Regions from separate parts of the Paenibacillus amylolyticus genome, predicted to be linked through region 2. Evidence: predicted binding sites of a transcription regulator. Region 2 holds the regulator's gene; the other holds the start of a gene.
The links. The regulator NrdR, encoded in region 2, represses ribonucleotide reductase genes. The targets are predictions, from matches to a motif close to AACACNATATATNGTGTT.

Region 1 (3,950 bases), 160 kb from region 2:
CATGCTGGTGTTGTATTTAATGAATTGCAATCACTTGCAGATCGATGCCAAGATTGGTGTTAGTTATCTAAATGACAAAAAGGCACTCCTGACTTCGTAATGGAGTCAGGAGTGCCTTTCTTTTTCTCTTTTTTTCAAAAGATATTTAATTGCATTTACTGTACCCACAGTTGCTGCATGTTTTGCAACCTTCCACATTCATCAGGGATGCCGAGCCGCATGAAGGACATAAATCTCTCGATTCGATAAAGGTTTTCTGATCCTCCACTTCTGGATACGTGCTCTCCACTTGATTCTGTTCTATTAATGCTCCAGTTTCGTTCTCCTGCACATCGCTCTGTACATGACATTCCAATGCTTTGGCGACTGCATCAGCAATCGATTCCACCCGGTTGGCCCCGAAGCCAATCGCTCCCGAACCACCGATTCCCTTGAGATGTTTGATCAACAGTTCAACCTTGTGCCCATGATCTCCGTATCGAAGGAACAGAGAGCATACTCGACCGAGTGCCTCAGCCATGGCAAACACGTCCGATCCCGCTTTGCCCACGTTCAGGAAGATCTCACCCGGCGTTCCCTCCAGATCATTGATCGTAATGTAAGCCATCCCGAATGGCGTATTGATTTTGTATGTCGCACCGCGCAGTACTTGAGGACGGCTTCTGTATTGTTTATCCAGCACTGTAGAAGAGGACGGGGCTTGATCGGAAGAATGCGTTCTAACACCAACCTGGCTATTCGAAGTTCCATCACTTGCCTGTACTTCAGCATTATTCGGGTTTTCTATAGCAGATACGACTGTCTTCTCTTCAGCTTCCGCCGTGTTCTGATCTTCACCTTGGGTCTCTTCCTTCTTCGACGTGGACAACACCTGCACATCCCTGCTGCCATCACGGTATATCGTTACTCCTTTGCAGCCAAGGTCGAAGGCCAGTTCGTACAGCTCAGCCGTATCCTCCATTGTAAAATCAGCCGGACAGTTGGCCGTCTTCGAGATCGAACTATCCACCCATTGCTGAATCGTTGCCTGCACCCGTATGTGATTCTCAGCCGACAAATCCATCGCCGTCACATAATAGTCTGGTAAAGCTTCACCAGGATGTTCATCCAGCCAATCTTGTGCGATCGGTACGAACTGTTCATCATAACCTAGACGGCTTTGACGGAAATACTTGAAGGCGAAATACGGCTCAATACCTGTTGATGTGCCCACCATCGTACCTGTACTTCCCGTTGGCGCTTGTGTGATCAGTGTGACATTTCGAATGCCCTGTTTACGGATGGCCTCTCCCACTTCAGGGTACGTCGCAACCATGTTTTTCATGAATCCACTCTGTAAATACGGTTCAGCTTCAAAAGCTGGGAAAGCTCCCTTCTCTGCTGCAATCTCTGCCGATGCCAGATAGGCCTCCTTCGCCATGAATCCATACAGTCTATCCAGAAAAACAAGAGATTCAGGACTGCCGTATCGAATACGCAGCTTAATCATCAGCTCTGCCAGTCCCATGGTGCCAAGCCCAACCCGGCGTTCACGCTGCTGATTCAGTCTATTTTCCTCAAAATGATATGGTGTTGCATCGATGACATTGTCCAAAAATCTAGTCGAGATACGAGTGGTTTCCGCCAGTTCATCCCATGCCACATCATGATTTGTTTCATCGTAGAATTTGGACAGATTAATGGCAGACAGATTACATACACCCCAGGCAGGCAGACCCTGTTCTGCGCAAGGATTAGTACAGATAATCGGATTGAAGTACCAGCTGTTGGACATCTGGTTGTAGTACTCCATGAATACCACACCGGGCTCTGCCGATTTCCAGGCTGATTCAATAATGGTATGCCAGATTTCGCGCGCCTTCAGTGTACGATAGTGCACCACCGAATGACCTGCGGCTTTCCATTGCTGCATATCCCCGTTCCACTCGATGTCGTAGTCCGGATCGTTCGTATCGGGGAAAACCAAGTCCCAATCTCCGTCCTGCTTGACAGCCTCCATAAATGCGTTGCTCACACATACAGACAGATTGGCATTGGTCACCTGCCCCATCGTTTGTTTCACGGTAATAAAATCAAGCACATCTGGATGCCAGTCATTCATCATCAGCATGAGCGCACCCCGGCGGCTTCCGCCCTGTTCAATCAGTCCAGTCGTATAACTGAACAATCCGCCCCACGATACGGAACCGCTGGATGATCCGTTGACACCTTTCACCACCGCTCGGCGAGGACGCAAAGAGGACAAATTAATGCCAACACCTCCCCCACGTGCCATAATCTCCGTCATCTCGGTCAAAGTCTTCATGATTCCACCCCGACTGTCTTGCGGAGACGGAATGACATAACAATTGAAAAGTGTCAGCTCATCGCTTGCCCCCGCGCCCGCAGCAATGCGGCCTCCGGGTACTAACTTCCAATCTTCCAACACAGAGCGGAACTTGGACTCCCACTTCGCCCGCTGATCAGCTGTGGATTCTACAGAAGCCATCGCTTTGGCAAGACGGTCCCACATCTCTTCTGGAGTTTTTTCTATGTTGAGTGTCAATTTCTCCACGTTTGTCTCAATCATCTCTCCGCTTCGAGTCCTTACCTGTACAAGCTGACCCTGACGTTCTATGATTTCGCCCACTTCCTTGGTTGGGAACTTCGGATCATCCTTCGTTAATACCAATACCACATCTCCGACCTTGGCATGATTCGAATCAGCGTCCTTCCAGGCGTATCGGTCCAGGAATATTTTTTCGCTAAGTCCTTCTAATTGGTACGATCGTTGGTTCGATTTCATCGCTACATTCAACCTCCCCGGCATAAAGCTCCATTTTCACTATAAAAGTAAATTATGACGAAACACCACATATAGTGATATAAAAACAGTATATTACACCATATATTGATTTTCCATGCGACTTTTATCACAGACCTTATTTTATAGACTCCCTATACACGGACAAGCTTCTTGTAAATAAACTGTAGTTCACATTGGTTCAACTAAACTTTTTACACAAGAACGGAGAGGACAGAAATAACCTGAAGAAGCGAAGCGTTGGCCTAAAAGCTTTCTGAAAGAAAGCTGCATCGAAAGCATACGCTATCCCCGGGTTTTCCCCCTTTGGACAAGGGAATCAAAAAAAATCTGGGGATAACAGCGATTGAAGGTTATTCTGTCATCGGAGTGACAAGTGTAAATATTCCTTATTTGAACCCACATAGTTATGAACTGACTCTCATTCGTCCATACTATTACCTACGAATAAAACGTCATCACGTATGGCAGGGGAGGAAACACCATGAACCGGAAAAACCCGCATCACACGAATCAACCTGTAGCCGAGCTGCCCGTTCCTTTAGAATTTGATCGGACTTGGATTAATCAATTAGAATCACGACTGGATAAAGGAGGTCCTTGGGGGGATTATCGACTCTTCCAACTGGGCATTCAAGCCGAAGAGACCAACCTGATTCCCAATTTTGACGAGATCCAATGTCTCAAGCATCTACAAGGCCTTACCCCACTCCCTCACCAGATGGACACTGCTCGCAGAGTATTATTTGAAATGTCAGGCCGGGCCATTCTCGCCGATGAGGTGGGTCTGGGCAAAACCATTGAAGCCGGTCTCATTCTGAAAGAATATATGGTTCGGGGTCTCGTATCCAAGGTACTCATTCTCGTGCCAGCCTCTCTTGTGTTGCAATGGGTACGGGAGTTGAATTCAAAATTTGGCATCCCTGCTATTGCTCAGAAAAAGGCCTATTCCTGGCAGAATGAAGTGGTTGTTGCTTCCATGGATACAGCCAAACGTGACCCACATAAAGATATGCTGCTGAATACCGACTACGACATGATTATTATTGACGAGGCTCATAAACTCAAAAACAAGAAAACAACCAACTATCAATTCATGCTGAAATTGCGCAAAAAGTATTGTCTGCTGCTCACGGCTACACCTGTG
Region 2 (3,950 bases):
TTACATAGCGCACGAAGTTGAAGCTGCGGTTCTTTACAACGAGATAACTATGGGGAATTGGAGCATAGCTCCCACGGCGCAGTCCTCTAACTTGCCAGCTTGGAACAATGACTACACAGACGTCTTTGATTGGATGTTCGCGCAGAGAAAACCGGTCGTGCCCGGTGCTCCGAGCGGCTTCAAAGCGACAGCCGGTGACGGACAGGTCACATTGAGCTGGACCGCCCCTGCTGACGACGGTGGCAGTGCGATATTGGGCTACAAGGTATGGTATGGCAACGTGACGCCGGTCACACTGGATGCGACGGAGACCAAATATACCTTTAAGAACCTGACAAACGGCCAAGGCTACAACTTCACCATCATCGCGGTGAATGCAAAGGGCGACGGCGCGGAGATCAGTGCAACGACGACGCCGATGAAGACGACGACTCCCACTGTGCCTGATTCTGGCGGCAATACGGGCAACACCGGAAACACCGGAAATACCGGCAACATCGGTAATACGGGCAACACCGACAATACGGGCACCGGGACAGACGCTGGAACGTTGAAGTCGACCTACACAGTGAATACACCGAAGGATAAGCCCGCGGTCACAGACAAAAACGGCAACACCACCCTCCCCGGTGGCGGCGAGATTGCGACCAAAGGCGGGACGAAGATTAAGGTACCTGAAGGCACAACGATAGACTCAAACGGTAAGGTAACCATTCCGGCAGACAAGAGCGCCGAAGTGACACTACCCGGCGGCAACAGCACAGTGACCATTTCGGGAGGCTCGACGATCGCGAGCGACGGTACGGTTACAGTAGGCGGCAAAGACGCGCATGTGAACCTGCCAAACGGCAACCGTGTGGATATCCATGGCGGATCGAAGATACGGAGCGGCGGAGCGGTTGTGATAGGACCGAGCGGCGCAAAAGTTAGCTTAGATAACGGCATGTCGCTGAACATCCGTGAGGGTACGGAGCTGGCGGTTGATGACGCCACCCCACTGGGCTTCCTCGTGATATCGGGCAATCCTTTCAGGGATGCCAACATGGACGACTGGTTCTACAGCTATATAAATTTCGCCTACACATACGATCTTTTCAACGGCACGACGTCCACAACGTTCTCACCCGGCACCGCAATGACACGTGCAATGTTCGTGCAGGTACTGGCCAATCTTGAGAACGTAAACCTCTCCAGCTACACGAGTTCCCGCTTTAACGACGTGACGGACGGGCAATGGTACACCGCGGCAGCTGAGTGGGCGGCCGAAAAAGGCATAGTCAACGGTACAAACGCAAACCTGTTTGACCCCAATTCACCGATGACGCGCGAGCAGATGCTGGTGATACTATACAACTACATGAAGTACAAGGGCTATGAGCTGCCTGAAAGCCACGCTAAGTCCTTCACGGACGAGAGTGAGATCAGCTCTTGGGCGTTGGAGGCCGTTCAGGCGCTGCGGGGCACCGGCATTGTAGTAGGCAAGCCGGACAACTTCTTTGCTCCCAAAGCCACCGCCACCCGTGCCGAAGTAGCCACGATCTTTGTAAGATTCGTCGAATATCTGGCTGACTGAAAGCGTATACAGAAAAATGGAGACCCTACCGACTGGACAATATCCAGCCGGTAGGGTCTCCTTGTTTTCAAACTGTACTTTTTTTGACAACTCCACAGTCAGGACTTTAAACCCTCTATTTTTGCATCTAGAATATTCATCCCCAAGTCCAAAAAATTCTAATTAATTAATGCATGTTTTGATTTATTTCACGCACAAAAAAACGCCATCACAATAATGTGATGGCATTCTTGATTATGGAGCCTAGGGGGATCGAACCCCTGACCTCATCGCTGCCAGCGATGCGCTCTCCCAGCTGAGCTAAGGCCCCAGGATATGAAATAGATAACTTGTCCAACACTGCTACGTTCCACAGGCGACTCCTATATCATATAAAATCCAGCTTTCGCTGTCAATCACTTTCTCAAGATCCAAAGTGATTGGAGAAGAACAACCGATTTCTCTGGTACACACGGACTGGAACTCCAGACTGCTCTTCTCCCTTTACCAACTTCACTAATCCTCCAGATCGTCTTTGGACAACAGGGATTTCAGTTCTTTCATGAACATATTGATATCTTTGAACTGGCGGTATACCGACGCAAAACGGACATACGCCACTTCATCGACTGGAAACAACTGTTCCATCAACAGCTCACCAATCTGGCGACTCTCAACTTCAGCATCGGCTGTATTACGCAGAGATTTCTCCACTTCAGATACCATCATCTCCAGGGTCTCTACGGAGACTGGACGTTTCTCACAGGCACGAATAAGCCCACGGAGAATTTTGTCCCGGCTGAACTCTTCACGACTGCCATCTTTCTTAATGACGATCAGTGGAGTCTCCTCAATCATCTCAAACGTTGTAAATCTTCGGGCACACTGCTCACACTCACGGCGACGACGAATGGATTTTGCTTCGTTGGCCGGACGCGAATCAAGCACTTTGGTACCCATATAACCGCAATAAGGACACTTCAAAACAGATCACTTCCCACGTTTTACTTTTTACCACATATTCCCTGTACTGATTTTGTAATGAAAAACGCATTGCCGACACATAATACTTTTACCAACCCGCGAGGAGGTGAACAGCAATGGCACAAAGCAATGGTAACTCCAACAACTTGGTGGTAACTAAAGCTTCCGCAGCACTCGAGCAAATGAAATATGAAGTTGCTCAAGAACTCGGAATCAGCATCCCACAAGACGGATACCAAGGTAACATGACTTCTTACGAGAACGGTTCGATCGGTGGATACATCACGAAGCGTCTGGTAACAATTGCAGAACAGCAATTGGCAGGTCAATACCAATAATATCTGCATCGTAATACGCTACACAGAGGAGCATGGAGCGGCCGGTGAATAACCGGCCTGCTCTGTGCTTCTACTTATATACTTAGAACGTATTATAGATCTTTACATACTGATTATAATAGTAAATGACTCTTTGTACATAGTGACGCGTCTCACCAAACGGAATATCTTTCACCGTATCGAACGAGCCATCCCATACACCATCTCTAAGCCAACTGTTTACTTTGCCTGGACCCGCATTATAGGCAGCGATCATAACTGCTTCATTGCCATCAAATTGATCGGACAGATTCCGCAGATACCATGTGCCTAACTGAATATTTCGTTCTGGCTCGTGCTTTAATTCCTCCAGCGAAGTGTCGGGAATTTTGGCTTGTTCCAGTATCCAGTTCGCCGTGTCCGGCATCAGTTGCATGAGCCCAATGGCACCTCGTTTGGATTCCTTGCTTGTCTTAAAATTGGTCTCCACCTTGATAATGGAAGCAATCAGAAACGGATCAACCTCATAACTCTGAGATTGGGCACGGATCTCTTCCTTATAATGTATGGGATAGAACCATGCCATCCAGTTTGTATTCAGAAATAACACCAGTACAAAGGAAACAAACATCAACAGCAATACACGTTTCTTACGCAATATTCTCATAACAAACCCTTACGCTGTAGATATGAGTCAATTTGCTGTTCCGTCGCAGACCATAAGCCGCTGTTATCGATAACAATGTCTGCCAGCTGTTTTTTGCGCTCAATATCCATCTGTACATCCATTCGAGCCTCAGCCTGTGCTGCAGTCATTCCATCCCGACTCATCAAGCGATCTCGTTGCACCGATCTCGGGACATATACAACCATGACTTCCTCAAAACCGTCCTCCAGACCTGATTCGTAGAGCAAAGGAATATCAGATACCACAAGTTTATCCGGATGTTGCAACGCGTATGCAGCAGCCCGTTCGCGCATCTCTTTTCGGATCGCCGGATGTGTGATAGCCTCCAATGCCTTTCGTTCCTCTGGTTGTTCGAAAACAATACTCCCAAGCTTTTTCCGATCCATTGTTCCATCTTCGTTCAGTATGG

Region 1: a site for NrdR is predicted at 2,847-2,864, ahead of V6668_RS10650 (adenosylcobalamin-dependent ribonucleoside-diphosphate reductase). Genes of this name have one in related genera too.

The regions. Positions count from the first base shown of each region.
Region 1 is NZ_CP145892.1:2,341,014-2,344,963, reverse strand. Features, by position in the region: gene catA (type A chloramphenicol O-acetyltransferase) at 1-63, shown strand, start outside; gene V6668_RS10650 (adenosylcobalamin-dependent ribonucleoside-diphosphate reductase) at 146-2,785, opposite strand; gene V6668_RS10645 (DEAD/DEAH box helicase) at 3,288-3,950, shown strand, end outside.
Region 2 is NZ_CP145892.1:2,179,075-2,183,024, reverse strand. Features, by position in the region: gene V6668_RS09950 (S-layer homology domain-containing protein) at 1-1,573, shown strand, start outside; tRNA gene V6668_RS09945 (tRNA-Ala) at 1,811-1,883, opposite strand; gene nrdR (transcriptional regulator NrdR) at 2,069-2,536, opposite strand; gene V6668_RS09935 (alpha/beta-type small acid-soluble spore protein) at 2,653-2,874, shown strand; gene V6668_RS09930 (lytic transglycosylase domain-containing protein) at 2,957-3,520, opposite strand; gene coaE (dephospho-CoA kinase) at 3,517-3,950, opposite strand, start outside.